DNA from 3 places in the Actinoplanes sp. GCM10030250 genome. Region 1 is predicted to be linked to each of the others. Evidence: riboswitches for the same ligand, from Rfam matches in the RefSeq annotation. Region 1 holds a riboswitch; each other region holds the start of a gene.
What was found. Region 1 has a riboswitch for cyclic di-AMP ahead of ACFQV6_RS29775 (NlpC/P60 family protein). Riboswitches for the same ligand answer to the same signal wherever they lie in the genome.

Region 1 (9,759 bases):
GAGGACGAGCACCGCGAACCAGAAGGTGATCACAACAGCTCCTAGTAGGCCGGAACGGGTTCGGAGGAAACGGGCGACTCGGCGGGAACGAGCGGCCGGCGCGACAGGTGGACGACGAGCCGGCACCAGGCCACCGCCAGCAGCCCGTAGATCAGGGTGAAGCCGGCCAGCGACACGATCACTTCGGTCCGGGTCAGCCCGGGTGAGATGCCGTCGGCCACCTTGGAGATCCCGAACGCCAGCCACGGCTGCCGCGCCGTCTCCGTGAAGATCCAGCCGAGCGTGTTCGCCGCCGCCGGCAGCAGGGGTGCCAGCAGGGCGAAGCGGCGCAGCCACCGTGGCGTTCCCCGGCCCGCCTGCAAGAATCGGGGGAGCAACGGTACGCGGAAAGCGCGCCCGCTCGACCACAGGTGATAGGCCGCCAGCGCCATCCCCAGCACCCCGACCCCGATCATCAGCCGGAACGTCCAGAACGCCACCGGGATCATCGGCACGTAGCTTCCCGGCCCGTACTCGGCCACGTACTGCGCCTGCAGATCGTCGATGCCCTGCACGGTCCCGCCGAACGACCCGGTGCCCAGGAACGACAGCAGCCCCGGGATCTCGATGCTGAAGAACGGCCGGTCGTGCCCCAGTTCCCCGATCGCGAAGATCGAGAACGGCGCGCCGGTGGTCGTCTCGTACAGCGCTTCGGCCGCGGCCATCTTCATCGGCTGCACGGCGGTCATCACCTTGCCGAGGTGGTCGCCGCTGATCGCCGTGACCGCGCCGCCGGCCAGCATGATCCAGGCGCCGAGCCGGGAGAGCGTACGGAAGGTCGCGTCCGCCGCCACCCGCCAGATCCCGATCGCCATCAGCAGCCCGCCGCCGGCCATCGCCGCACCGCCCATGGTGTGCGGGAACGCCGCGAGCACCACCTCGTTGGTCAGCAGCTGCGTGAAGCTGGTGAGGTGCGCCCGCCCGGTGTCCGGGTCGAGGGCGTACGCCACCGGGTTCTGCATGAACGAGTTGGCCGCCAGGATGATGTACGCCGAGAGCAGTGTCCCCACGGCGACCACCACGATCGTCGCGGCGTGCAGCCGGCGGGGCAGGCGGTCCCACCCGAAGTACCAGAGCGCGAGGAACGTCGCCTCGAGGAAGAACGCCAGCATCCCCTCGATCGCCAGCGTCGGCCCGAACACGTCACCGTAGAACCGGGCGAACGCGCTCCACCCGAGCCCGAACTGGAACTCCTGCACGAGCCCGGTCACCACGCCGACCGCGAACGTGACGATCAGCAGCTTGCCGACGAACTTCGTCAGGTGCAGGAAACGGTCCTGCCCGGTGCGCATCCAGGCCAGCTGGAGCCCGGCGGCGGCACACGCCAGCGAGATCGACACCGGCACGAACAGGTAGTGGTAGATCGTCACGACCGCGAACTGCAGCCGGGTCAGGTCGAGCACGTCCACGAAGGCCCCCTCTACGACGACTCGTAGTAGATACTACGCCGTGTAGTACGACAGTGTGCAGTAGGATGGCGGCATGGCGATGGGCGATCTCGAGCGCGAGGTCATGACGAAGCTGTGGGACGCGCCGGAGCCGCTCACCGTGCGGCAGGTGCACGACCTGCTCAGCCGTGACCGCGACCTGGCCTACACGACAGTGATGACCGTCCTCGACCGGCTCGCCAAGAAGGGCCTGGTCACCCAGCAGAAAGCCGACCGTGCCTACCGGTACGCGCCGTCGCAGACCCGCGAGGAGATGACAGCGGGCCTGATGCTCGACGCGCTGAGCGCCACCCCCGACCGCGACGCCGCCCTGGCGTACTTCGTCGGGCAACTGCCGCCGGAGGCACTCGCCGCGGCGATCGAAGCGGTGCGCTCGCCGAAGAAGTGACAGCCCTCCTGCTCGGCGCGCTCGGGCTCACCCTCTCGCTGGTGGTGCCCGGCATCCTCGCGAACGCCCGCTGGCCGGACCGCGCCCCGGTGGCCGCCGTGCTGCTCTGGCAGGCCGTCACCCTCACCGCGGTGCTCTGCGCGCTCGGCGTCGTGCTCGCCGCACCCGAGGAACTGACCCGGGCGGCCGGTGCCCGCCACCCCGAGACTGTCGCGGCGCTCGTGTTCTCGCTCGCGGTCGCCGCCACCATCGTGGTCCGGCTGCTGATCTCGCTCGGCCGGGTGAGCTACCGGGCCCGGGCCCGCCGCGCCCGGCACCGGATGCTCGTCGACCTGCTCGACCGGGTGGAACGGCACGAGGACCTGGGCGGGGAGGAGGTGCGCGTCCTCGACGGCCCCCTCCCGCTGGCCTACTGCGTGCCCGGCCGGTCGCCCCGGGTCGTCCTCAGCGACGGTGTGCTGCGGGTCCTCGACCGGGAGCAGGTCGGCGCGGTCCTCGCCCACGAGCGGGCCCACCTGCGGCACAAGCACGAGCTGGTGATGGAGTCGTTCACCGCGTTCCATCGAGCCGTGCCCCGTCCGCTGCGCAGCAGGGCGCCGCTGGACGCCGTACACCTGCTTCTGGAGATGGTGGCCGACGATGCCGCGCGCCGCCGCACCGGGCCCGCGCCGCTGCGGGCCGCGCTCGCTCGCCTCACCGACGCCGTCCCCCTGTCGGAGGAGGTGACCGGCGACCCGGAGGGTGAATCCCGGCGCCGCCGACTGTCCCGGCTGGACGGTCCGGGCCGCAACTCGGCCATCCTGGCGGTGTCCGCTACCACCGCCGCGGCCGGTCTCCTGGTGCTACCCACCGTGATCCTGGTCGTACCCTGGCTGGGAAAAGCGCTCGACACCTGGCCTTTCCGGTAGCTCACCGTGACCAGGCTGGTGCGTAAAGTCCCGAGCTTCATTTGCCTCCATGATCCGAGTACGGTGGTCCCCGGTCCGGCAGCCCCCAATCGTCCCCCCGGCCGATCTGACGGACCACCGCCCAATCGCCCTCCGGGGTGAACCGGGGACCCAGGTTTGTGGGGTGAAGCCGCGGAGTTCCGCGGCCGGGTGTGCTTCCCGCCCGAACCCGTCAGCTAACCCGGTCGGCGGCTGACAGGAAGAAAGGACGAAGCACCTACGTGAAACGGATTGGCGCGCGGCGCGCTGGTCTCCTGCGCGGGCTGGCACTCGTCGTGGCATCCGCCGGACTCGTTCTGACCGGACCGGCCGCTGCCCATGCCGAGCCCACGCCCTCCAGCGTCGAGAAGCAGATCGACACGGAGTGGAACAAGCTCGAGCCTGTCATCGAGCAGTACAACGACGTGCACGGCAAGCTGACCAAACTGCGCAAGCAGCAGAAGGATCTGGCGAAGACCCTGGCGCCGCTGCAGGCTCAGGTGGACGCCGCGATGGTCGAGGTTCGCGGCCTCGCGGTCGACGCCTACATGCAGGGCCCGCCGAGCACTCTCAACGCCATGCTGATGAGTGGCAACGCGACGGGCCTGGCCGAGAAGCTCACCCTCCTCGACCAGCTGGCGTTCAACCAGAGGCAGTCGATCGCCGACGTGGCGAAGCTGCGTGACAAGTACGCCGCCGACAAGGCGAAGGTGGACCAGCTCGAAACCGAGATCGCCGCACGCGACACCGACCTGGCGTCGAAGAAGAAGGCGATCGAGGGGGAGATCAAGGACCTCCAGAAACTGCGGATTCAGGCGTACGGCACCGCGAACGTCGACGACGGCGCCTTGCGGACCGGACCCTGCCCGGTCACGTACACCAACGACAAGGGTGGTCGCGCGGCCCAGAAGGCGTGCGATCTGATCGGCAAGCCCTATGTCTTCGGTTCCAACGGCCCGAACAGCTACGACTGCTCGGGTCTGACGCAGGAGGCGTGGGGTGCGGTCGGCGTGCACCTCGAGCACTACACGAAGGACCAGTACGGTTCCACGAGATCGGTGAGCCGGAGTGAGTTGCAGCCAGGTGACCTGGTCTTCTACTACTCCGACGTGCACCATGTCGCGCTCTACATCGGCGGCGGCAAGGTGGTGCACGCACCGCACACGGGAGACCACGTGCGGATGGCGACGATCGATCGAGGCCCGATCGCCGGCTACCGCAGACCGGCGTAAGGCCTGTGCGAAAACGGTCGCTGTCAGTTTCTGGCAGCGGCCGTTTCGTTTTTCATCGTACGGTCGGCCCGTCCCACCGCGGCGGTTCCTGCGGGACCCTCCAGGCTCCCGAGCAGCTCTCCCGGTCCGCGCTCCCGGCTGCCATGACGCCGCTCCCCGGCATGGCCTCAGCGGGCCGGGGCATAATCGCCTCTCATGAGCGACGCCTTGATCGACAGCCTCACCGCCGCGGTGCAGGCACGTCCCGACGACCTGCCGTTGCGGCTGCACCTCGCCGAGCTGCTGGTGTCCGCCGGCCGGGGCGCCGAAGCGATCGGGCACGCCGCGCAGGTCCTCGCCCGCGAGCCGGGCAACACCACCGCCCAGCAGCTGATGTCCCGTGCTCTGGGCCCGTCGGCGCCCGCCCAGCCCACTCAACCCCCCGCCGCCCCACCCGTCACGCAGCCCGCCGCCTCACCCACTCAGCCCGCTCAAACGCCCGCTCAACCCCCCGCTCAACCCCCCGCTGATGCCGCACCCCCCGCTCAGCCCGCTCCCGCCGCCCCCGGAAACGTCGACTGGGCCGCCCTCGAGCAGCAGTTCGGCGACGTCGTCCCACCACGGTTCGCCCGCGCCGACGGCAACCCCGACCCGATCCAGGGCCACGCCGACCGCGCCTTCGACATCGAGCACTCCACCATCACCCTCGCCGACGTCGGCGGGATGGCCGAGGTCAAGAAGCGTCTCGAGGTGTCGTTCCTGGGCCCGCTGCGCAATCCGAAACTGCGCAGCCTGTTCGGCAAGAGCCTGCGCGGTGGCCTTCTGCTCTACGGCCCGCCCGGCTGCGGCAAGACGTTCCTGGCGCGGGCCGTCGCGGGGGAGATGGGCGCCTCGTTCATCTCGCTGAGCATCACCGACGTGCTGAACATGTGGATCGGCAGCTCCGAGCGCAACCTCCACGACCTGTTCGAGTCGGCACGCGGCCACGCGCCGTGCGTCCTCTTCCTCGACGAGATCGACGCGCTCGGGCACAAGCGGAGCCAGTTGCAGTCGTCCATGCGTACCGTGGTCAACCAGCTGCTCACCGAACTGGACGGCGTGGACGGCGGCAACGACGGCGTGTTCGTGCTGGCGGCCACCAACGCACCCTGGGACGTCGACGCGGCCCTGCGGCGGCCGGGGCGCTTGGACCGTACCCTCCTGGTGTTGCCTCCGGACGGCCCCGCGCGTGCCGCCATCCTGGAGTTGCACCTGCGTGATCGCCCGGTGGCGGGCATCGACCTGGCCCAGGTCGCCGCCGCCACCGAGCACTACTCCGGCGCCGACCTCGCGCACCTGTGCGAGACCGCCGCCGAGTACGCGATGCGCGACTCGATCGCCACCGGCGACATCCGCATGATCAACCAGTCGGACATGCTCGCCGCCGCCCGCGAGATCCGCCCCTCCACCGACGCCTGGTTCTCCACCGCCCGCAACGTCGCCATGTTCGCCAACGAGAGCGGCGAGTACGACGACCTGGCCGCCTACCTCAAGAAGCGCAAGGTGCGGTGACCCCCGCGTCCCGGGCGCGCCTGCTCGCCGGCGTCGGCCGCCTCCGCGACGCCGAGGACGCCGTCCGGACCGGCCTGACCGACACACCCGCCGACCCGGAACTGCTCGCCCTGCTGGCCGGCCTCCTCCGCCTCCAGGGCCGCCACGCGGACGCCCTGACCGCCGCCGGCGCCGCGGTGGCCGCCGCCCCCCACCTGGCCGGCACCCACATCGAACGAGCCGAGTGCCTCCTCACACCCTCTCCGGCCGTCCCGCCGAGCCCCTCACCGGGCCCCTCACCGGGCCTACCGCCGGGCCTACCGCCGGGCCTCCCGCCGGGCCTCCCGCCGGGCCTACCGCCGAGCCGCTCAACGAGGCTCTCGCCGAAGCCCGGGAGGCGGTCCGCCTGGAGCCCGCTCACCAGCCGGCTCACCGTGTTCTCGCCAGGGCGCTCGCCGCCCGCCGCGACTTCGACAGTGCCCGGGAAGCGGCCCGCCGCGCCCTCTCCCTGGACCCCGCATCGATACCCGACCTGCTCAACCTCGCCGAGATCGAACGTCAGGCCGGCCATCGGTCCGCAGCGCGCGAAGCGGTCCGGGCAGCCCTTGCCCGCGATCCCGACAACCCCGACGGCCGCTGGCTGATCGCCCTCCTGGACGCCGAACGGCTCCGCGTCGGCCCGGCCATGCGCGGCCTGCGCCGCCTGGCCGCCGAACACCCGGCCCAGCTGGCCGGCGCCGCGATGACCTGGCCGATCCGCGGCCTGCTCGGCGGCCTGCGCCGCGGCCTCACCGCCGGCGTACTGCTCACCGCGATCCTGGCGGCCACCGCCCTGCCCTGGCCGTCCACCCTGATCCTCGCCCGCGCCGCGTCCCTGACCGTAGCCGCCGTGATGATCCTCTTATCGGCCCTGGTACTCATCCCGGCCGGCCGCCTGCCCTGGCGCTGCCTCACCCTCCTGCCGCCGCGCATGCGCCGCGCGGTGCTCACCGGCCTGGTCGCGGCAGCCGCGACGGTCACGCTCCTTCTCACGTACGCGCTGAGCCCCCGCTGGCAATCCCTCCCCCTGGCGGCCGCGGCATTGCTCGCCCTCCTCGCCGCCGGCCGGGCCGACCGCGTTCCGGCTGCGCGTTAGATCACTTTCGTCCGAAAGAATCTTGCCCAATCGGCAAGATCGCCGGATGCTGTCCGAACATCAGTGGACGGGGGAGCGTCATGCCGAATTCGAGCGTCGTTTGAGCCCCCGCAACCCGGCTAGGGCGCCGGGTCTCTCCGCACTGCGGGAGCTCGCCCTCGTGGCCGGACTGTTCCTGGCCTACAAACTGGCGCGCCTCGCAGCCGACGGGCACGTCACCGAGGCGTTCCGCAACGCGTCCACCATCGGGGACCTCGAGCGCCGGCTCCACCTGCCCAGCGAACTCTCCGTGCAGCACACCCTGCTGGACTGGCCCGCGCTGGTGACGGCCGCGAACAGCTATTACGCGTACGTCCACTTCCCGGCCACCGCCGCCTGCCTCATCTGGCTCTACCTCCGCAGGCCCAGCCACTACCGCCGCACCCGCAACGTTCTGGTCCTGCTCACTTCCGGCGCCCTGGTGGTCCACTTCCTCTACCCGCTCGCCCCGCCCCGCATGCTCCCCGAAACCGGCATGCTCGACCTCGGCCGCCTCTACGGCCCGGCCGTCTACGGCGCCCCCGAGACCGACCAGCTCTCCAACCAGTACGCCGCCATGCCCTCCCTGCACGTCGGCTGGGCCCTGGTGGTGGCGATCGCCCTGATCACCGCCACCTCCCCCCGATGGCGCGGCCTCTGGCTCCTCCACCCCGCCATCACCCTGCTCGTAGTCGTAGGCACCGGCAACCACTACTGGCTCGACGCTCTCGCCGCAGCCGCCCTCCTCGCCGCCGCCTACACCCTGCTCCCCACTCCCCGCCCCACCCTCAAGCCGGCCCTCCCGCCTCTACCGCATCAGCGCACCCCCACTACCGCCGAGCCGGCCCCCGCCGCTCCCTGACCCACAGCCGGCCCTCAGCGCTGTCACGGGAACGGGCAAGGGCCCCGCCACCGGAGTGGCAGGGCCCTTGTGATGGAGCTGTGGATCAGGCGACCGCGTACAGGGCCTCCGGGGTGACCGCACCGGCGAAGACCCGGCCGTCGTCGGTGAGCAGGACGCTGAAGAGAGCGCCGCTGAGCAGCCGGCCGCTGCCCCACTCGCCGCTGACCTTCGGCATCACGTCGAGGAACGCCTGGGCCTGCGCACCCTCGCCCTCGGCCTCCGCGCCGGCCAGTGCCTTCTCCGGCGACTCGGGCAGCTTGGCGGTGACGATCGAGGCCCAGCCCTCGCCGATCACCTTCGGCTCGCCCTTCTCGCCCAGGCCCTTGTGCAGCTCGGCCTGAGCCTCAGCCCGCGCCTTGGCGGCGTCGGCCTTGGCACCGTCCGGCTTGACGGCGCCCGGCTTCATGCCGTCGGCACCGAAGAGCTTGCCGGCCTCGTCGACCTTGGCGCCGGGCGGCGGGTTGAAGGTGAACTGTTCCGCGTCCGGGACGGTGAAGGAGATCTGCTCGAACGCCACCCGGAAAGCGGGCTTGGTGGTGTTCTTCGCATACACGTCCACCCGCAGCGGGATGTGCTCGGTCGCGTCGATCGCGAGCCGGACCTGCCCGACCAGCGAGGACGAGTTCTTCGGGCTGAGCACCAGCTCGTACGCGTCGCGCCCGGCCACCTCGGCCGCACCGGTCGTGGCGACCTGGGTCGACGGGTCGATCGCGGCGAGCGCGGCGTCAGCCGCTTCCTTGGGCGTGGAGGGGATGCCGGAGGGCAGCGCCTCGGGCTTCTCCTGGGTCTCCGCCGGCAGGACCGCGTGCGTCCCGGTGTTGTCCTGGCTCTGCCAGACCCAGACGTCCTGCCCGTTGCGGATCACGTCGGTCTCACCGTCGGTGCCGACCAGCGCGAACCTGACCTTGTCCTCACCCGCGTACCACACGCGGGCGGTGTTGCTGCCGGCGATCAGGCTGGTCAGCCCGCCGCCGTTGCCTGCCACGTTGCCCCCGGCCTTGCCGAGCAGCCCGGCGATCCCCGGCAGGCCGAGGTCGGAGCTCTGCACGACGGTGCCGGAGAGACCCTTCGGGTCGGCACTCTGCAGGTCGACGAGCAGCTGGGCGGCGGTGCGATCCGGCAGTGCCGGATCGGCGTTCGCCACGATCGTTCCGGCCGCCGCGCCGCCCCCGATGACAGCCACCGCGGCGGCTGACGGTACGAGCCAGCGCAACGCCGGCCTGGACCTGAACACGGACACGATGTCCACCTCCTGTTGTCTGGGACCCATCGTGCCCCGGCACCGCTGTGATGCCGCTGAGAAAGTCCCTTAAGGGAAGTCCCCGCCGGGGTGCCCTGAAGCCGCGTTGATCCCGCGCTGTGAACCCGCTGAGAGCGGGTGACGGAACCCCGCCACGGCATGCCAAGGTGTGGGGGTGCGGTTGCTGGTGGTGGAGGATGAGGCACGGCTCGCCGCGGCGCTGCGCCGTGGCCTGCAGGCCGAGGGGTTCGCGGTGGACGTTGCCGCCGACGGGCAGGACGGCCTCGAGATGGCCCGCCACGGCGGCTACGACGCGATGATCCTGGACGTGATGCTGCCCCGGCTGTCCGGTTACCGGGTGGTGCGGCAGCTGCGAGCCGAGCGGCACTGGCTGCCGGTCCTGATGCTGTCGGCGAAGGACGGGGAGTACGACCAGGCCGACGGGCTGGACTGCGGTGCCGACGACTATCTGACGAAGCCGTTCTCGTACATCGTCCTGCTCGCCCGCCTGCGGGCCCTGCTGCGGCGCGGCGCCCAGGCCCGCCCGGTGGTCCTCAGCTTCGGCGACGTCGAACTCGATCCGGCGGAGCGCCGGGTGCTCGTCGCGGGCACCGAGGTCACGCTGACGGCGCGCGAGTTCGCCCTGCTGGAGTACCTGATGCGCCGTCCCGGCCAGGTCGTCTCCAAGACCGAGCTGCTGGACCACGTGTGGGACGCCGCGCTGGAGACCGCGCCGAACGCGGTCGAGGTCTACGTCGGCTACCTGCGCCGCAAGATCGGCCGGGATCGCCTGGAGACGGTCCGCGGCGCCGGCTACCGGCTGGCTGCCGTCCCGGCCGCGTAGATGCGCCGCATCCGGGAGTTGAGCCTGCGGGCCCGGCTGATGCTGGTCTCGGCCGCCGGCCTCACCCTCGGTCTGG
Region 2 (9,759 bases), on a different contig from region 1:
GAGTCCCAGCGAGGTGAACGTCACCGCGGCGATGAGGAGCCACTTCACCATTTGTGGATATGGCCGGCTGAAGTACATCCCGGCACCGCAGACACCGCCGACCGCGCACACCAAAGTCGGGGCGAGGCGGGCACCGGTCGCCTCGCCCCAGTAGATGAAAAGCACCGCGAAGATGCCGAGAAAGACGCAAACGCTCGCGATCGTGGACCTCAGGTTCCAGAACGCGGTTTGCTGTAGCCCGCCGACCGCCTCCTGATACTCGGCCGCGACTGCCTCACGCTCTTGAGCCGTCCCGCGCCGTCGCCGACGGCCGCTCCTTCTCCCCATGCCGGGAACGATAACTATCGATTGAAGATCACCGAGCGTTATCGCGTGTCATTGTCATGAGTCGCCAAACTGAGGGGCGGAGGTGAACCGGTGAGCGCAGCCCGGCGTACTGGGATCCCAGCCGGACCGCCGCGCCGGCCGGCCGGTGTCGAGATGGGTTGGCCAGCGGTGCAGTGGAGCGGCGCAACCGAGCATTCGCCGGTCGTACCCCCGCTTTTATCCGAAGGCCTCGCGGCAATGGCGTAGGAAGACCGCCAAGGCCGGGCTGCTTCTTTCCTGCCAGACAAGCGCGAGGAGCGCGGGAATGTCGATGCCGTCGATCGGGACGGCGACCAGATCAGGGTAGGAAACGGCCATCGATTCGCTCAGGACGGCGATTCCCAGGCCGCGGCGGGCCAGGCCGGCGACGGTGTCCGGCGAGGTCGCCACAAGGGCGACTTCGGGATGAATGCCGAGGGCTGTGCGAGCTTGGTCGAGCACGTTGCGGATGCCGGTTCCCACTGGGAGAGAAATGATCGGGTACGCAGAAAGTGAAGTCACCTGAAGACGGCCCTTCCGAGCGAGACTGCTGTCCCGGAGTGTCAGGGCAACGAGGCGTTCTCGGCTGATTATGTGGGCGGCCAAGTGTTCGGGAGGTTCGCCGGACAAGCCGACAAGGGCCACATCAAACATTCCAGCACGTACGCCGGCGACCAATTCGTTGGAATTGGCCTCGACCAGTTCCAGGTCGATGTCGGCGTGCTCGTGGTGGAAGGCGGCGAGTGCGTCGAAAAGGGGTGCGACTTCGCAGCCGATCACCATGCCGATGGAGAGACGGCCTCGAATCAGGCCGTTCACGTCGTCGATCGCGTCGCGGAGGTCGGCGGCGGCGTCCAGGGCGGCGCGGGCGAAGCGCAGGGCCGCGGACCCGGCGTCGGTGAGCTTGGCGGTGCGTCCGGTGCGGTCGAAGAGACGGGCGCCGAGTTCGTGTTCAAGTGCCTTGATCTGGGCACTCACCCCGGACTGGGTGATGTGCACGCGCTCGGCGGCGCGGGTGAAGTTGGCCGTCTCGGCGACCGCGACGAAGTACTCCAGCTGCCGCAGATCCATGAACAGTGATTGTAGATGGCATAAGAACTATGCGTTGGACTTCTCGTCCGTCTCGCAGAAGACTTGAGCCATGACCGATCGAGAGAAGGCCTACCGGCCAGAGGATCTGACCCGGCTGTTCGTGGAGCGCGCCAACGCCAAGGACGCCGAAGGGCTCGCCCTGCTCTACGAGGAGGATGCCGTGATGGCGTTCCCACCGGGCAGCCAGACGCGCGGCCGCAAGGCGATCCAGGCGCTCTGGGGTGAGCTGCTGCCGAAAATGCCGCAGTTCGAGCCGGAGGAGCCGCTGCCCACGCTGCTCAGCGGTGATCTGGCACTGACTTCCACACCGCCCAAGGACGGGTCAGGGGCACGCGCGCAAGTCGTGCGGCGGCAGCCGGACGGCAGCTGGCTGCGGGTGCTCGACCAGCCGGAGTTCGTCAACCCGCGAGGCTGAGTGGTCCGGCGGCTTGCCCTTCCTGTTACTGCAAGGGTCAACCTGTTCACATGTTGTCGATCAGCGAGTTCAGCGAGATGTGCCACCTGTCGCCGCAGGCTCTGCGCTTCTACCACGCCGAGGGTTTGCTCGTTCCGGCCGAGGTGGACGAGCGGACCGGCTATCGGTCTTATGCGTTCGAGCAGGTGGAACAGGCCATGCTGATCACTCTTCTGCGGGACACCGGTATGAGCGTCAAGCTCGTCCGTCAGGCTCTCGACGAGCCAGACCGGGCTGCTGCACTGGTTGACCTGCACAGCGACGAAGTTCACCGGCAGCGGCAGGCTCAGGACGAGGCGATTCAGGCCGCTCGTGCGGTTTTCGGCACGCAGCCGGAAGCTCAAATGCGGCACGTGCCGGCGATGACCGTGGTGGCCACGCTGGTGCACGGCACGCCGATCGGGCGTAACGCGCAGGAGTGGGAGGAGGCCGAGACGATGATCGAGTCGGCGGCGGCCGAGCTGGTCAAGACGGTGGAGGGCGCCGGCGTCACAGTGCGGGGTGCGCCATGGCGGACGCTGGCGCTCGATGGCCCTAAGCAGGACAGGCGTGTCCTTGACGGCGAGGGCCCGTTCTGGATGGCCAAGGTGCCGGTGGACGCGCCGGCGGAGGTGCTGGCGGCCCTGCCGGAGGATCTGCAGGTTCGGGTGGAGGAGGCGCGCGACGAGCTTTCGATCTTCATGCCGGGCCGCAACACGATGGCCAAGTACTGCACGATGATCCTGCGCCTGCTCAACGCCTGCCCGCCCGACGGCGAGAGGTTCGTGAACATCGCACGCCTACGCCAAGAGGTTCAAGCGGACGGTGTCCTGAGCAGCGCACCCCTCCAGAGCGTCGAAAACGTTGAAAGCGTTGAAAGCCGACCGGAAACGACCAGCTGATCGACGCCATCAACAGCACTCGGCAACGCCTGCTCAGTTGGATGCGAGCACGCCAGGTCTTAGCGGTCACCGAGGCCGCCACAGCAGCCTCGCCACCCGGAATGGCGCGCGTCACGACGCGAGCGCATCACCACGCCAACGCTTCACGGCGCGCGTCACCGCGCGGTTGCTTCACCGCGCGGTTGCTTCACCGCGCGTGCGTATCACGATGCGCACGCTTTGCGGCGCCGCTGCAACGCCATGCCAGCGCTTCGGGATGCCAGCGCTTCGGAGCGGGTGGCGGGCGGCAGGGACGGCGCAAGCGACGGTAGGGGCGCACGCAACGCGACCGTGCGCTTCTACACACGCCGGAGCACCCGCTCCTAGCGACAGCCGGCTCGTACACAACCCGACCGTGCGCTTCTACCCACGCCAGAGCAACAACCAGCTCTCACACAACCTCACCGTGCGCGCCCACTGGTCCAGGCACCCGTCAGGGTGGAGGCCCGCGGCGGTTCGCATGCCGGCCGGCCCAGGTCCAGCTGAACGTGAGTGCTGTATCCGGCGCCGCGAGACAGCCATCCATGTTCACCAGAACGCCCGTGCCGCGCGTGAAAATCTGGCGCTGGGCAGGGAAGGTCGACCCTCATCCCAAAATCTGGGACGCGACAGAGGGCGCGCCGGTAGCCGACCAGCCCGACCAACGCCTGCGCCTGCGCCTCGCGACCCAAGCACCGCCACGGTCGCGGCCTCAGCGACAACCGCCGACTGAGACCGCGAACCAAGACGGCAGGAAAACCCAGCCCTCACACCGTGAGGCGCTGCCCGGCATACAGGAGGTGTGGACTCTTCAACACGTCGTCATTAGCCCGGTAGAGGGCACGCCAGCCCCCACGAACGTTGTACCGATGGGCGATAGCGGCGAGGGTGTCGCCACGACGGACGACGTGAGTGCGGGTGGCGCCGCCCGAAGCCCTCCGCATCGTCGCTGACACGGGCTGAGGCGTGTAGGCGTGACGCCTGCCGCAGTGCGGCCACGCACCGATGCCCTGGCCGCGCAGTACACGCTCGGCGACGAGGATCTGTTCGGACTTGGTGGCCTGGTTGGCGGTGGTTGCGTACTTCGTGCCGCCGTAGGCACGCCACGTGCCGCGGCTGAACTGAAGGCCGCCGTAGTAACCGTTGCCGGTGTTGATGCGCCAGTTGCCACCGGACTCGCAATGGGCAATCGCGTCCCAGTTCACGCTGGACGCTCGGGAAGGTGCGGCGGAGGTGGGGGAGGGGGGCCCGAGCAGCACGAAAGCCCCAGCCCCGGCAAGCCCCACAGCAACCATGCCGAAGGCACGATGAACCCGCTTGTTGATCTGAACCATGAGTTGTCCTCCACGCCTGCGAGGTCAGCTGTCGGGTTCGGGCAGAGGTGCCCGGCCGCGTGCTGCGGCTTCACCCCGAGGCGCATCAGCGCCGAGGAACTTTTGGGTCCCCCGCTCCATGCCTTTGTTTCTTAGACCGTGGTCGGCGGCAGGACTCGGCGTTCCGGCCACGGTGTCCGCCACTGCGGACTGCCGACGGTAGCCACCACCCGACGAGGCTGGCCATGCCTCTACGCGGGACCGGTGACCTTGTTCTCAACAAATTAGCCGCTTTGATCTTATTTTGTGTGACTAACTCACCAGAATTTCGTGCCTGGCCTACCAGCTGGTAACCACGACGCTGCGGACACTCCACCGAGGGTGCACAATCGGCAGCCATGAGCGATGGAGCCCGCGAGTTCGAAGTGATCGTCTACGGTGCCACGGGTTTCGTGGGTGTCCTGACAGCACGGCACCTCGCCGCGCACGCCCCGGCGGGTACCCGAATCGCATTGGCCGGGCGCTCGCCGGAGAAACTGGAGGCGGTTCGCTCACGTCTGGGTGTTCAGTGGCCAATCGTTGTGGCGGACGCCACAGACGCCGAGGCGCTGGCCGCGATGGTTGCCCGCACGAAGGTGGTCATCACCACCGCGGGGCCTTATGCGAAGTACGGCCGCATTCTGGCGCGCGTTTGCGCCGAAGCGGGTACCGACTACGTGGACCTGACCGGTGAGGTCCTTTTCGCACGGGACAGCATCGACGAGAACCATGAGGTCGCGAAACGCACCGGGGCGAGGATCGTCCACTCTTGCGGCTTCGACTCGATCCCGTCCGACATCGGGGTTTATGTCCTGCATGAGCAGGTACGGGCGGACGGCGCCGGTGAGCTCACCGACACCACGCTGGTGGTGACCAGCATGAAGGGCGGTGTCAGCGGCGGCACCATCGATTCGATGCGCCACCAGCTCGACCTGATGAAGAAGGACCGGCAGCTGCGCAAAATCGGGGCCAGCCCGTACTCGCTGAGCCCGGACCGCGCGGCGGAGCCGGACCTCGGCCGGCAGCCGGACATGCTCACCCTGCCCGCTTCCGAAGTGGATCCGAGCCTGCGCGGGCACCTCGCGCCGTTCGTCATGGCGTCCTACAACACGCGGGTCGTCCGGCGCAGCAACGCGCTGCTCGGCTGGGCGTACGGTCGCCGTTTCCGCTATCGCGAGGTGATGAGCGCCGGCACCTCCGCGCTCTCCCCCGTGATCGCCCACGGCACCAAGTTCGCGCTGGGCGGCCTGGTCCTGGGCCTGGCGCTGCCGCCGACGAGGTTCGTCCTGGACCGCATCCTGCCGAAGCCGGGCTCCGGCCCGAGCGAGCAGACCCAGCGCAACGGCCACTTCACGATGGACATCTTCACCACCACCACGGACGGCTCGCGCTACACGGCCCGGGTCCGCGCCAAGGGCGATCCCGGTTATGCGGCGACGGCCATCATGCTCGGCGAGTCCGCGCTTGCTCTGGCTCTTGACACCAAGCAGTCCGAGGGTGGCGTGCTCACACCCGCCACGGCGATCGGCAGTGCACTCGTCGACCGCCTCCGCACCGCCGGTCTGGAGATCACGGCACGAAAGCTATGACGTGGAAGACGTGCCAATGTTTCGGCCCGGTGTAGGCCATTCCCGGCGCGTCCTCCTCGTACCAGTGCTCGATCTCCAAACCGTCCAGCAGCGCCCGCACCTCGGGCGCGCTGAGAAACGTCATGGCCGGATCACCCGCCCACGTGTCGTTCACACCGAAGATGTCCACCGCCAGTCGCCCGCCCGGCCGCAGCGCCGACCGAATCTCCGTCCACAGGCGGTCGAACGATTCACGTCGTTGAAAGGGCAGCGAGTACCCCGCATAAACGAGATCGGCCGCGGGCAGATCAGTCACATTCTCAAAGCCACTCACGCGTACGGTCAACCCCGCATGCCGGCCCCCGATAGTGCGCAACAGACGCGCCTCCGTGCCCGGCTCGCTGTCCACGGCCGTGACCCGCCAGCCCTCCTCGAGCAACGCCCGGGTCTCGCGCCCTCCACCGCAGCCGAGGTCGATCGCGGTGCGCCCATTGCCCGGACCCGCCAACTCCATGACGCGGTGACACTGTTCCCGGATGTCGCGGCGGGTCTGGCCGGCGTTGTACTCGGCCCAGTGCCCGGGCGCATGACGATTCGACATAGCTGGATCATCTCAGTACGAAGATCTGGCAAAGGTGGCAAAGCAGCCCTGCGGGTTCGAAGACCACGGTGCTCAAGAGCGGTATCGCGGATCCGGCGACGGCGGTGTTGGAAATCCCTCAGCGCATTCATATCGATCCCTACTAGCAGCAACCGGGTCCTTATGGGCAGGATTCGGTGGTGACCGCCGACCCTCTGCCCTATCCGCTGAGGTTGACGGGAATCGGCATCGTCCTGCGTGAATGGCGACCTGAGGATCTGACCGACCTGGTGACGCTGCTCGACGAGCCGGAGATCGCGCGCTGGACGCCGATGCCGTCACCGTTCGACACCGAAGCCGGCCTGGCCTATCTCAAGCGTGCCCATCAGGGCCGCACCACCGGCAGCCGGATCCAGCTCGCGATCACCGCTGACGGTCATCGCCCTCTGGGCGAGGTGCTGCTCTTCGGCGTCAACGCGGATCTCCGCGAGGCGGAGATCGGCTATCTGGTGGGTCACCCTCATCGGCGGCGCGGCCTCGCGTCGGCGGCCCTGTCAGCCCTTTCGGGGTACGCCTGCGGCACCCTCCGTTTCCGCCGGCTGCTCCTGAGGATCGACCCGGCGAACATCGCCAGCACCCTGGTCGCCCGCCGCTGCGGGTACTGGCTCACCGGTGAGCCGCCGATCCACCAGGAGGGCCCGTACGGGCCGACCCGCCTGGAGACCTGGGAATACGTCGACGGCAGGTCCGGCACCCGGCCGGAACGGCAGAAAAATGTCGCATCCCGGCGGTACGGTCGTCGCACCTAGAAAGCCGGGGGGGGCGCCAATGATCACCGTGGACCGGAAGCAGGTCATGGCCTACCGCCTCGCCGCCCTCGGGCTCGCCGTCCGCACCGATGAGCGCCCCGCCGGCCTGCCGGTGCTCGACCTCGGCCTCCAGGAGTACACACCCGGGTCCACCATGGTCGCCCTGGCCGCCCGCACCAGCGCCACCCCCGACGACGACCGCCTGACCACCGTCTGGGCCGCCCGGGGTGCCCCACACCTGCATCGCCGCACCGACCTGCCCGACCTCGTCCGGCAGCTCTGGCCGCTCACCGACGCCGACGCGAGCTCGCGGATCAACAGCGCGCAGATTCCCGACGGGGTGCCGCTCGGGATCCGCGCGTTCACCGTGACGGCGGAGGCGTTCCGTCAGGTGGTGACCGCCCCGATGCCCCGCGGCGAGGCGAGCACCGAGGTGAGCAGGCGGGTGCCGCCCGAGCTGACGTATGACTGCCGCGGCTGCGGCGCCCGGCACATCGCCGGCAACGTCTGGCAGCACGCCGGCCTGGCAGGCGGCATCGAGGTTCTCTCGCGCGGTCGCGACGCCCTGCTCGGCCCGCTCGCCGCCACCCCGGCGATTCCCGAGACGAATGCCGGCATCGACCGGTTGATCGAGACCTACCTGCGGTTTCTCGGGCCGGCCTCCCCGGCCGAGGTGGCGAAATATCTCGGCAGCTCCACCACGGAGATCCGCAAGGTGTGGCCTTCCACCCTGACCGAGGTGCGGGTCGACGGGCGGAAGGCGTGGCTTCCGGAGGCGCGGGTCGCCGAGCTGACCGCGGCGACGACCCCGGAGGGCGTCCGCTGGATTCCCGCGATGGACCCGCTTCTGCAGGCCCGTGACCGCGACCTGCTGCTGCCCGACCGGGCCCGGCAGAAAGAGGTGTGGCGTTCCCTCGGTAACCCGGGTGTCCTGCTGGTCGACGGTGAGTTCGCCGCCGTGTGGCGGGCCAAGATGGCCGGCCGCAAGCGGGTGGACCTGTCCGTGACGCCGTTCGCGCCGTTCATCGCCGGGGACAGGCGGCGTGTCGAGGCCGAGGCCGCCGAGGTGGCCCGTGCCCGGGGAGTGCCGGAGGCCACCGTGACCTTCGAGTGACGGACAATCGCGGGGTGACCACGATCGGGTTCCTGCACACAGCGGAAGTGCACGTTGCGACATTCGGCCGGCTCCTGGCAGAGCTGGCGCCCGGGCAGCCGGCCCTGGATCTGGTGGATGAACGACTGCTGGCCGACGCACGGGCCGGTGGCCTCACCCCGGAACTCGCGGATCGGGTGCGCGACCGCTTGAACGAACTGGTCGCCGGCGGCGCCGGATTGATCGTGTGCACCTGTTCCACCATCGGTGCGGTGGCGGAGGAGTCCGCCGCGGCGCTGGGCGTGCCGGTGCTGCGAGCGGACCGGCCAATGGCAGAAGCCGCGGTCGCCGCGGGCAAACGAATCGGCGTGATCGTCACGACGGAATCCACACTGGAGCCGACTCTGGACCTGCTCCGGGAGAGTGCCGCCCGATCCGGTGCCGAGGCGAGCGCCGGGGTCGGGGCGGGTGCCGGGGTCGGGGCGAGCCCCGGGGTCGGAGCGAGCGCCGGGGTCGGAGCGAGCGCCAAGGTCGGGGCGGGTGCCGGGGTCGACGCCGACGCCGACGCCGGTGTGACGCTGGTGCCTGTGGTCGCCGCCTCCGCGTGGCGGCATTTCAAGTCCGGTGACCTGCGGCGTTACTACGAGGAGATCGCCGCGCAGGCTCGCGGCATCGCGCCGGAGGTGGATGTGATCGTGCTGGCACAGGCGAGCATGACCCCGGCCGCGGAGCTGATCGACGGCCCTCCGGTGCTCACCAGCCCACGATCCGCCGTCGCCGCAGCAGTGGCCCAGCTGCCGTCCCGGCACCCGTAAGAGCGGCGCACCAAAGAAAGTTCGAGATTCCGGGCAACCTTTGCGCCCCGAACCGCCACCTTCACGTGTCACCCCCACCCGGCAATCGCCGACCGCGCGCGCCACAGCGCGGGCGTCGCCACAGCAAAGCGTCGCCACAGCAAGCGTCGCCACAGCAAAAAGGCGCCACAGCAAAAAGGCGCCGCCACAGACCGGAGGGGTCCGGCTGCCATCGAGGGGCGGCAGCCGGACCCCTTCGCCACCTGTTTCCGGCGTCTCAGGTTGGGCATGCGGCCGCCATGCCGGTCGAGCTGAGCCCACCGCTGCCCGCCCACCTCCAGGTCGAGGTCACCTCCGCCTGCAACCTGCGCTGCACCATGTGCCTGGTGCGCTACCGGCCACCGGTCAACAAGCTGGCCGGGGCCATGCGCCCGGAGCTGTTCCACCGCTTGGTCGACGACGTGCCGCTGCGGCAGGTCACCCTTCAGGGCCTGGGTGAGCCGCTGCTGTCGCCCTACCTGCCGGAGATGATCGCCGCCGCGGTGGGCCGGCGTATCCGGGTCGGTTTCAACACCAACGCGACGCTGCTCACCCGCCGCCGGGCCGAGGAGATGGTCACGAGCCGTGTCGACTGGCTGCACGTCTCCCTGGACGGTGCGACGGCCGGCGCCTACGAGGCGATCCGCGAGGGTGCCCACTTCGACACCGTGATCGCGAATCTGGCCGGGCTGGTGGCGGCCAAACGTGCGGCGAACAGCAGCACACCGTGGGTC
Region 3 (9,759 bases), on a different contig from region 1:
CCCAAACGCAAACGCCGCGTGCTGTTGGCGAGCTTCGGCGGCTCAGCGGGGATTGGCCGTCGTTCCGGCCGCTGTCTTTCGGGCTTGCGGTCCGTGCGGCCGGTTGCGCTCCGCCGTGGTCCGTCTGATCCCTTTTCGGTACGAGAAGCGCCGCCACCCTTCCGGAAAGACGTCCCCCTCCCGTCACCGGCGGCAGAAGGGCGCCCGCGGTCCGGCTCTCGCGTGCGCGATGAGGGCTTGGAAGGCTCCTCGGGCGCGCTCCGCCCTCGGGTCCGCTCGCTGGTGTCCTTGTTCTCGCTCTGCTTGCGCGTCTCAGCGCCGTCGGCCGGCTCCGCGCCGCGCCCGCCCCGCCCGCGGGACCGCTGACCGGTCTCACCGCCGTCGAGGACCTGCAGTGCCGGCCGGAACGGATCAGTGGTGCGCCCGGACCGCGGCAGCCGCCCCCGCTCCGCGACGGTCCTGCCCCGCGGGGTGTAGGCACGTGCATCCCCGATGCTGGACCGCCCACGCCGTCCCGCCCCGTCCTCACGCTCGTCCTGCTCACCCTGCTCGGGAAGATCACGCTGCCCCGGAAGGTCCCGCTGCCCGGGCAGATCACGCTTTCCGTGACGGTCGCGCTCTCCGTGACGGTCGCGCTCTCCGGGCAGATCACGCGCGGAACCGCGCCGGGGTGTCGTCCCCCGGCGCGGATCGTCGTCGGCTCGCGGCGCCACGGCGGCCTACTGCCCGGTACCCGCGGACGGCGACACGGTGGCACTCAGGTAATCCTGGGCGGTCACCGCGACCTTGCCACGACCCGGCGTCGGCGGGCGGACGATCTTCCCGTCCGGCAGCCGGATCATGGCGGGCGCGTCCGCGATCACCAGGCCGAGCCGGCGCGCCGCGGCATGCAGGTTGCCCGGGTTGGACGCCTGGATGAGCTGCTGCTGCAGGCTCTGGTGCTGCTTGTCGAGAGCGGCCTTCTCCTTGCGCAGAGCGTTCAGGCGGAAGGACTGCTCCATCGTCTTGGTGTTGATGAAGAGGATGCCGAGCACACCGATGAGCACCACGGCGATCACGGCCGCGGCGAAGGTCGCCCGCGGTGCCCGGATCGGCAGCGGCGGCGCCACCCACAGCTTCGGCCGATCCCCCGGCCGCGGAGTGTCGGCGGTGACCCGCAGATCGCTGACCTCGAGCGCCAGCGCGGCGGTACCCTCCACCGGCCCGGTCTCGTCACTCCGCATCCCTGACCGGCGCGTGTCGGCCCGGCCCGCCGACTGACGCGCCCCCCGGGCGCCAGTCACCCGAGCGCCAGTCCCCCGGGCGCTCGCCTCCTGTGCACCAGCTCCCCGAGCGCTCTTTCCCCGAGCACCAGTCCCCCGGGCGCCCGCTTCCCCGCTCTGCGCATCGCGGCCGCCCCCGGTGTTACGCGACTGCGCCGCTCGGCCCCCCGACCGCGGCGCGTCGTAACGCTCGCTCATGCTCATCCCTCCCCCTGCTGAGTCGCCCCCGGGCGTAACCGCCCTCGTCCCCCACGCGTTGTCTCCCGGGGCTGCTCCGGTTTCCCCTCCCGCGCGGGCCCCGACACCCGGGGCCGTTCGCGGCCGGCCCCCGATGCCCGGTTGAACGCCTGTCCCTGCTCTTCGCCGATCCGCTCTTCGCCGATCCGTTCCACCGCGCGGAGCTTCACCGAGGCCGCCCTCGGGTTCTCCGCCACCTCCGCCTCGCTGGGCGGCTCGGATCCCCTGGTGAGCAGCCGCAGCGTCGGACCGGTTCCGGGCAGCTCGACCGGCAGGTCGATCGGCCCGGTGCTGCGCGACCTCGCGGTGAGCGCGCGCTTGACGATCCGGTCCTCCAGTGATTGATAACTCATCACCACAAGTCGCCCCTTGGGCGCCAGAGCGTCCAAAGCATGCGGAACCGCTGACTCGAGGACCTCGAGCTCGCCGTTCACCTCAATGCGTAGTGCCTGAAACGTCCTTTTTGCGGGATTTCCACCCGTTCGGCGCGCGGCGGCTGGTATAGCGTCCTTCACCAGCTCGGCGAGCCGCGCCGTCGAGGTGATCCGGCCCTTCGCCCGCTCCCGCACGATCGCCGAGACGACCCGCGGCGCGAACTTCTCCTCGCCGTACTGCCGGAGGATCCGAACCAGCTCACCCGGCTCGTACGAGTTGACGACCTCCTCGGCCGTCGCGCCGCGGGACTGGTCCATCCGCATGTCCAGCGGCGCGTCCTGCGAGTACGCGAAGCCGCGATCCGCCTCGTCCAGCTGCAACGAGGAGACCCCGAGGTCGAACAGTCCGCTGTGGATCGCCGGGATGCCGAGCTCGCCGAGCACCCGCGGCAACTCGTGGTAGACCGCGTGCACCAGGTGGACGCGGTCCTCGAAGCGGGCCAGCCGGTGCCGTGAGTGCGCGAGTGCCTCGGTGTCCCGGTCGAGTCCGATCAGGACCACGTCAGGGAACCGCTCCAGCACCGCCTCGGCGTGCCCGCCCAGCCCGAGCGTGAAGTCGACGTGGACGCAACCCGGCAGGGCGAGGGCGGGACCGAGCAGCTCGAGGCAACGCTCGAGCAGCACCGGAACGTGTATGCCCCGCGGCTCCCCCATGACGACCCCCACTGCCCCACTTGATGCGTCTCACCCGGTTGTTTCCCTGCCGTACCGGCCCGGCCGCCCATCCGTACCGCCAGATCCCCATCCGCTCATGTCCCGGCCCGGACTTGCCCGGCCCCGGACACGCGCCTGGCGCCGGGGAAGAGGCGCCAGGAGCGGGAGCGGCTGGAGATCTCGCAGTACGGCGGCAGTGGCGTCCGGGCCGCGCCGGCGGCCCACCGAGGTGCCACGCCCTACAGTCCGCCGGGCAGCACCCCCTCCTCGATGTCAGCGAAGTCTTCCTCGCTGGCCGAGAGGTAGTCGTCCCAGGACTGCTTGTCCCAGATCTCGACCCGGGTGCTGGCTCCGATCACCACGAGGTCGCGCCCGAGGCTCGCGTAATCCCGCAAGTGCGCCGGGATGGTGACCCGGCCCTGCTTGTCGGGAACCTCGTCGTGCGCGCTGGCGAAGAACACCCGGCTGTAAGCCCGGGCGGCCTTGTTCGTCACCGGCGCCTCACGCAGCTGACCGGCGATGCGCTGGAATTCCGGCATCGGGAACACATAAAGACAGCGCTCCTGCCCCTTGGTGATCACGACACCTCCCGCCAGCTCATCACGGAATTTCGCCGGAAGGATCAGCCGGCCCTTCTCGTCGAGGCGCGGGGTGTGCGTGCCGAGGAACATCGGCCCTTCCCCCCTTGCCGTGGCGCCCGCTCCTTCGCGGTGGAGACGGTCCGCCTGTCAACTCGGGCCGGCAGGCCTCGGTGAACTTCCTTGCCCTGCCACTGCGCTCCACTCTACTCCACTTCCCTCCACCTGCAACCCGAAAGCGAACGCTCGCGAGCCGTTTTCGCGGACGAAAGCCCAGTTCAAGGGCGGTGGGGCGCAGTGGAGGGTCAGAGCATGATCAACGAGGTCCGGTTTCCGACATCGGGCGCACGAGGGCCGAAAAGTCCGCCGATTCCGGGCTTCGCGGACCGTTTTTCGCCCGCCGGGGAGGAAAGTGGGGGCCTCGGGGAGGGTCGCGGGGAGGAAAGTGGGGCCGGCGGACCGCCGAACGCAGGAACGCCTGTGGGGCGTGACCCGGACTCGGGTCACGCCCCACAGGCGTCGATTCTTGCTCAGCGGACGATGCCACCACACCGTCGCGCTACACCTTACTTACTTAGGTGCGCTGTGCTCATGTCCTACTACGTGCGCTGTCCTACTTACTACGTGCTTGCTTACTACGTGCTTGCTTACTACGTGCTTGCTTACTACGTGCTTGCTTACTACGTGCTTGCTTACTACGTGCTTGCCACGCGCGCCGAATCAGGCGACGAGGCGGCGTACCACATAGTTCTTGTTCCAGATCTTGTGCTTGCCGACCCGGGCACCGGTGTGCGGCGAGTCGTACACGTAGCCGTTTCCGGCGTAGATCCCGGCGTGGTAGCCGTAGGACCCGTTGCGGAAGACGATCAGGTCGCCGACCCTCTTGTTGCTCTTGGCGACCGACTTGCCGTACCGCTGCTGCGAGTTCGCCTTGTGCGGCAGCTTCTTGCCCGCTGCCTTCTTGTAGACGTACTTGGTGAAGCCGGAGCAGTCGAAACGCTTCGGCCCGGACGCGCCGAACTTGTACAGCGCGCCCTTGTGCTTCTTGGCCTCGGCGAGAACCTTGGCGCCGCTGGCCTTCACGGAGACCTTGATCTTATTGGTGGTCACCTGGTTGAAGCCGTTCCCGGTGAAGATCGTCCGGGTCCACGCGGTCGCCTGGGGCTTCGCGCTGAGCGTGACCGTCCCGTTCTGGTTGCGAACGGTCTCGGTGTCCCACGTCCGCCAGGCGCCCTTGCTGTAGCCCTGGAGCCGGACCGTGCCCTTGGCGATCTTGCCGGTACGCGGGTCGATCACCTTGGCGGTGACCTTGAGGGTGGAGCCCCACTTCAGGCTCCGGGTGCTGACCTTGGTAGCGGCCAGCTTGGGCGTGACCTTCACCGCGGCGGCCGCGGCCACCGGGGTGGGAGCGGCGGCAGAAGCGGCCGAAGTGGCCACCAACTGACCGGCGCAGAGGCAGAGACCCAGAGACAGTGCGACAGTGCCGGTACCGACGGACATGCGACGGCCCCGGCGCGAACTGTGTTCGTGCACGGTAGAGAATTCCCTCCGGCACGCCTGCGAGGTTAGCTGTCGGGTTCGGGCGGGAAGGTTGCCCGGCCGCCGAAGCGGCTTCACCCCGAGGTCCCCCAATGCACCACGCGGAATGCCGCGGTGCGGGAGGACCGATATTGGGTTCCCCGTCCCTGCCCCCTGATGCCTGATGCTTTCGTGCTTGGGGTGATCGCGCCGTCCGGAACGGGGCAGGGCTCGGCGTGAACCAGTCCGGCGCGACCGGTGAGCGGTTGCTCCCGGCCCAACCTTGCTACCTGAATCCGGGCGTGATCGTCACCGTGCGCATCGTCACCCTGAGTAATTGGCATAAACGGTCATGTCCAGTTTGTTACCTCCGCGAGACAAATGCCATTACTCAATGCGGTCACTCGGGCACAGAAGGTAGAAGGTTACGGGTGAAACAGAACACACAAATAGTCTCGCCCCGTCTCGCAACATGACCGAAACGCCCGGACCGGCCAAAACACCGACCGTGCGATGATCTTGATGGTCTGGCAACTGGTCGTAACCTTCGCGTCCGGTACCCTCGCTGGCGTGACGGACGGGAAATTGCCTCTCATCGCCAAGGTCGCGACCTCCGTGTCGAAGACCGCTGCGGCGCTCTCCAGGGCCGCGGGACGCGGCGACGGCTCGGTGATCGGTGGCTGGATCGGCCTCAAGATCGACCCCGACCTGCTCAAGCATCTCGCGTCGGGCCGGGCCGTGGCGCTCGTCTCGGGCACCAACGGCAAGACCACCACGACGCGGCTCACCGCGGCCGCTGTCGGTTATCTCGGCCGGGTCGCCACCAACTCGTTCGGCGCCAACATGCCGACCGGCCACACCTCGGCGCTGGCGAAGGAGGGGCACACCCCGTTCGCCGTGCTGGAGGTCGACGAGCACTACCTGGCTCAGGTCATCGACGCCACGAACCCCCGGGTGGTGGCGCTGCTCAACCTCTCCCGCGACCAGCTGGACCGGGCGAAGGAGGTGGCGATGATGGCGCAGCTGTGGAAAGCGGCACTCGCCGGCCACCCCGACATCCGGGTGGTCGCCAACGCCGATGACCCGATGGTGGTCTGGGCGGCGAGCACCAGCCCGCAGGTCACCTGGTTCAGCGCCGGCCAGCGCTGGCACGACGACTCGTTCGTCTGCCCGGAGAGCGGCCACCCGATCGAGCGGGCCAACGGCGACTGGTGGTGCGCCGGCTGCCCGCTGCGCCGCCCCCGGCCGAACTGGACGGTCGAGGAGGAGGGCGTGATCGACCCGCGCGGCGACTGGCACATGGTGAAACTCCAGCTGCCGGGCCGCGTCAACGTCGGCAACGCGGCCACCGCTCTCGCCGTCGCGGCCGAGTTCGGGGTGCGCCCGATAGAGGCACTCCCCCGCCTCTCCCGGGTGACGTCGATCGCCGGCCGTTACGCACAGGTGGATCGGGACGGGCGCAACATCCGGCTGCTGCTCGCGAAGAACCCGGCCAGCTGGCTGGAGGCGTTCGACATGGCTGATCATGCCCCTACGCTGCTCTCCATCAACGCACGCGACCCCGACGGCCTGGACACCTCATGGCTGTGGGACGTCGATTTCGCACCGCTGCGCACCCGCCCCGTGCTGATCACCGGTGACCGTGCGTATGACCTCGCCGTCCGGCTCGAGGTGAACCAGGTGCCGTTCCGGCACGTACTCAGTTTCGACGAGGCGTTGCGGGCCGTACCCCCCGGCCGCCTCGAAGTGATCGCCAACTACACGGCGTTCCAGGACATCCGAGCGGAGTTGGACCGTGTCAACTGAGGCCCTGCGGATCGTGTGGATCTACCCCGACCTGCTGTCCACCTACGGTGACCGGGGCAACCTGCTGATCCTGGCGCACCGGGCGGCGGCCCGCGGCATCCCGGTCGAGACCTACGAGGTCCGCTCCGACCAGCAGATGCCCACCACCGCCGACATCTATCTGATCGGCGGCGGCGAGGACGGCCCCCAGTCCCTCGCCGCGCAGCGCCTGATCGCCGACGGCGGCGTGCACCGGGCGGTCAACCAGGGTGCCGCCGTGCTGGCGATCTGCGCCGGTTACCAACTCTTCGGTCACTCGTTCTTCGCCAAGGGGGCCAAAGTCGCCGGGCTCGGCCTGCTCGACATCTCCTCGGACCGGGGCGAGACCCGGGCCGTCGGAGAGTTGCGCGGCGACATCGACCCCCGGCTCGGGCTGCCGCCGCTCACCGGCTTCGAGAACCACGGCGGTCGTACGCATCTCGGCCAGCACGCCGCACCACTGGCCCGGGTCACCGCCGGCGTCGGCAACGACGGCCAGACCGAAGGCGCCTGGGCAGGCAAGATCCTCGGCACCTACTCGCACGGCCCGGCGCTCGCCCGCAACCCAGCGATAGCCGATCTGCTACTGAACTGGTCCACCGGCGCGGATAGGCTTGCGCCCCTGGACGACACCTGGCCCGACCGGCTGAGGGGCGAACGGCTCGCCGCCGCGACCCCGGCCTGACCCGCTAGACCTTGACCTGAACCGACGACAGTTGGGGCGGTATGCCTGCATGACCGACATCCTGATCGCCCCGCGGGGCGTTGACTCCGCGGACCCTCAGGCAGTTGCTCACGCTGCGCCATCCGCCACAGCTCCCCAGGCTGTGGCCCCCGAGGCTGCGGCTGGGGCGGAGGGCGCTCCGATCAGCTGGAAGCGCCGCCTCGCCCGGTTCGGCATGCTCGGCGTCGTGGTGGGTGCCCTCGCGGTAGCCGCCGCCACGCTCCCTCTGCGCGACATCGGCACCAGCGTCGACAACCTCGGCCCCGGCGCACCCGCCGCCGTGGCAGTGGTGGGCGGGCTGCTGCTCTCGGTGCTGGTACCCCGTACCGCGATCACCCTCCTGTGCGGCCTCCTGCTGGGCGCCGCCACCGGTGCGATCGCAGCCCTCGCGGCCGCCATCATCGCGGCCACCGCCACCTACTACGCCGGCCGCTGGGCAGGCCGCGGCGCCCTGAAGGCCCGCGCCGGCAGCCGCCTCGACCGCCTCGACGGCTGGCTCAACCGCCGGGGACTGGCCGCCGTCCTGCTGGTGCGCTTCCTCCCGCTGGCCCCGTTCGGCCTCGTCGGCTACGCCTACGGCACCACGAGCGTCTGCCGCAAGCGCTACCTGCTCGGCACCACGATCGCCGCCATCCCCTCCACGGTCACCTACGCCGTGATCGGCGCCGCCGTGGCCGCCCCCGGCGACATGAACGCCGCCACCCTCGCCCCCGCGGCCATCGGCTTCGCCCTCTCCACCGCCATCGTCCTCCGCTGGCGCTACACCTCCCGCCGCGCCTCTGCAGCCGCCGTCGCAGCCGCCGCCTGATCGCAGCCGCCGCGTCCGCAGCCCGCCTCCGCAGCCGCCCAGCCCGGAGCCGCCGCGTCCGCAGTCCCCTGCTGACCCAGCCCGAACCCCACAAACCCGCACGAAGCCGGCAGCCCTGAGGGCCGCCGGCTTCGTCGTTCCCACCGTTCTACAGTCCGACCACTCGCCACCGGCCCCTCCTTTCGCTCCTCCACCGCGATCTTGTGAAGATCGCGCCAACCGTTGCTCCGCAAGTCCACAAGATCGCGGAAGGGCGACGCGGCGCGGCGCGAGCAGCGCGGATGGCGCGGCGCGAGCAGCGCGGATGGCGCGAGCAGCGCGGATGGCGCGAGCAGCGCGGATGGCGCGAGCAGCGCGGATGGCGGGCGGGGCGGGAGCGGTGGGTCAGTGGAGTAATGGGGTGTCTGGTGGGGCGGTGGGGTGGAGGGCGTAGTCGAGGTACCCGAGAAAATCGGTGCGGCGGTGGAACGGATTGCGGTACTGGGGAGCGCCGCCGCAACGAAGCCGGAGAGCCTCTTCGAGGATGCGGTCCCAGCCGGGATAGCTGCGGAGGGCGTAACGGCCCGCTTCCGTCTTGGAGGTGACCCGGCCCAGGACCAGGGAGTGCCGCAGCCGGGTGACGCCCAGGACACCCCAGGAGACGGCCCACGACGTGAGGCTGCCGGGGTGGCGGCGGATGCTCTGGGACCACGGCCGCCAGTAGGACTCCAGGTTCTCCCGGGTCGAGGCGGCCAGCGCGGGCCAGTCGGTGAAGATCTCCGGCTTGGCGGGGCCACGCAGCGCAACACCGGCCTGGGCCAGCACGTGCCAGGTCACCAGGTGGCGTTCGAACCGGGAGGAGGGCAGTATCCGGTTCTCGTGGACGGCAGGACCGGGCGGCACCGTGGAGGGGTCGGCCCGCAGGTCTTCCCAGGTGACGTAGAGGCCGTCGAAGTGGGGACGGCGGGGCATCCCGTGGTGGATCTCCCGCACCAGTGCCGGATCGGCGGGGTCCTGGGTGACCGCGACGAAGTCGATGTCGCTGACGCCGGGGTGGTAGTCGCCGAGCGCCACCGAACCCTGCAGGTAGAGGCCCTCCACCAGGCCCGGGGCGAGGATGTCCGCGCGGACCAGGAACTCGGTCGCGATCAGGTCGTAGGACATGGCCCGCCACGTTTCCACATGACGGGCCATTCCCGCGACCTCACCGCCGGCGCAAACCGGCGCAAAGACGACAGCCGGGCCACCCCGAGCACGACAGCGGCCGCAGGCCGGACGGCTCAGATGACGACGCTGACCAGGCGGCCGGGAACCACGATGACCTTCTTCGGGTCACGGCCTGCCAGGACGTCGGCGACGGCGGCCAGCGCGGCTGCCCGTACATCTGCCTCGCCGGTCTCCGGCGCCACCTCGACCCGGCCTCGGACCTTGCCGTTGACCTGGACCGGATAGGTGATCGAATCGGCGACCAGCTGCGCCGGGTCGGCCTCGGGGAAGCCCGCGTAAGCCAGCGACCCGGAGTGCCCCAGCTTGCCCCACAGCTCCTCGGCCAGGTGCGGGGCGAACGGCGACAGCATCAGCACCAGCGGCTCGACCGCCTCGCGGGACACCGACGGCAGCGGGGTCAGCGTGTTCGTCAGTTCGATCAGCTTGGCGATCGCGGTGTTGAACCGCAGCTCGTTCAGGTCCTCACGGACACCCGCGATGATCCGGTGCAGCACCTTGCGGGTCTTCGGGTCCA

Region 2: linked by a shared signal. The riboswitch ahead of ACFQV6_RS43260 (transglycosylase family protein) and the one ahead of ACFQV6_RS29775 (NlpC/P60 family protein) in region 1 are both predicted to bind cyclic di-AMP.
Region 3: linked by a shared signal. The riboswitch ahead of ACFQV6_RS28940 (C40 family peptidase) and the one ahead of ACFQV6_RS29775 (NlpC/P60 family protein) in region 1 are both predicted to bind cyclic di-AMP.

The regions. Positions count from the first base shown of each region.
Region 1 covers NZ_JBHTDO010000027.1:86,970-96,728, reverse strand. Annotated here, with positions in the region: gene cydB (cytochrome d ubiquinol oxidase subunit II) at 1-33, opposite strand, end outside; gene ACFQV6_RS29790 (cytochrome ubiquinol oxidase subunit I) at 42-1,448, opposite strand; gene ACFQV6_RS29785 (BlaI/MecI/CopY family transcriptional regulator) at 1,522-1,875, shown strand; gene ACFQV6_RS29780 (M56 family metallopeptidase) at 1,872-2,783, shown strand; cyclic di-AMP (ydaO/yuaA leader) riboswitch at 2,892-3,029, shown strand; gene ACFQV6_RS29775 (NlpC/P60 family protein) at 3,044-4,033, shown strand; gene ACFQV6_RS29770 (AAA family ATPase) at 4,229-5,563, shown strand; gene ACFQV6_RS29765 (hypothetical protein) at 5,536-5,709, opposite strand; gene ACFQV6_RS29760 (tetratricopeptide repeat protein) at 5,787-6,677, shown strand; gene ACFQV6_RS29755 (phosphatase PAP2 family protein) at 6,724-7,557, shown strand; gene ACFQV6_RS29750 (outer membrane lipoprotein carrier protein LolA) at 7,643-8,839, opposite strand; gene ACFQV6_RS29745 (response regulator transcription factor) at 9,015-9,683, shown strand; gene ACFQV6_RS29740 (sensor histidine kinase) at 9,684-9,759, shown strand, end outside.
Region 2 covers NZ_JBHTDO010000066.1:13,854-23,612, reverse strand. Annotated here, with positions in the region: gene ACFQV6_RS43280 (hypothetical protein) at 1-327, opposite strand, end outside; gene ACFQV6_RS43275 (LysR family transcriptional regulator) at 544-1,416, opposite strand; gene ACFQV6_RS43270 (YybH family protein) at 1,487-1,852, shown strand; gene ACFQV6_RS43265 (MerR family transcriptional regulator) at 1,903-2,772, shown strand; gene ACFQV6_RS43260 (transglycosylase family protein) at 3,558-4,124, opposite strand; cyclic di-AMP (ydaO/yuaA leader) riboswitch at 4,123-4,295, opposite strand; gene ACFQV6_RS43255 (saccharopine dehydrogenase family protein) at 4,502-5,731, shown strand; gene ACFQV6_RS43250 (class I SAM-dependent methyltransferase) at 5,712-6,311, opposite strand; gene ACFQV6_RS43245 (GNAT family N-acetyltransferase) at 6,491-7,099, shown strand; gene ACFQV6_RS43240 (DNA glycosylase AlkZ-like family protein) at 7,119-8,213, shown strand; gene ACFQV6_RS43235 (hypothetical protein) at 8,228-9,007, shown strand; gene ACFQV6_RS43230 (SPASM domain-containing protein) at 9,286-9,759, shown strand, end outside.
Region 3 covers NZ_JBHTDO010000026.1:53,247-63,005, reverse strand. Annotated here, with positions in the region: gene ACFQV6_RS28960 (penicillin-binding transpeptidase domain-containing protein) at 1-593, opposite strand, end outside; gene ACFQV6_RS28955 (hypothetical protein) at 720-1,223, opposite strand; gene rsmH (16S rRNA (cytosine(1402)-N(4))-methyltransferase RsmH) at 1,463-2,587, opposite strand; gene mraZ (division/cell wall cluster transcriptional repressor MraZ) at 2,827-3,258, opposite strand; gene ACFQV6_RS28940 (C40 family peptidase) at 3,886-4,665, opposite strand; cyclic di-AMP (ydaO/yuaA leader) riboswitch at 4,705-4,880, opposite strand; gene ACFQV6_RS28935 (MurT ligase domain-containing protein) at 5,269-6,489, shown strand; gene ACFQV6_RS28930 (type 1 glutamine amidotransferase) at 6,479-7,192, shown strand; gene ACFQV6_RS28925 (TVP38/TMEM64 family protein) at 7,335-8,039, shown strand; gene ACFQV6_RS28920 (nucleotidyltransferase domain-containing protein) at 8,424-9,182, opposite strand; gene leuS (leucine--tRNA ligase) at 9,299-9,759, opposite strand, start outside.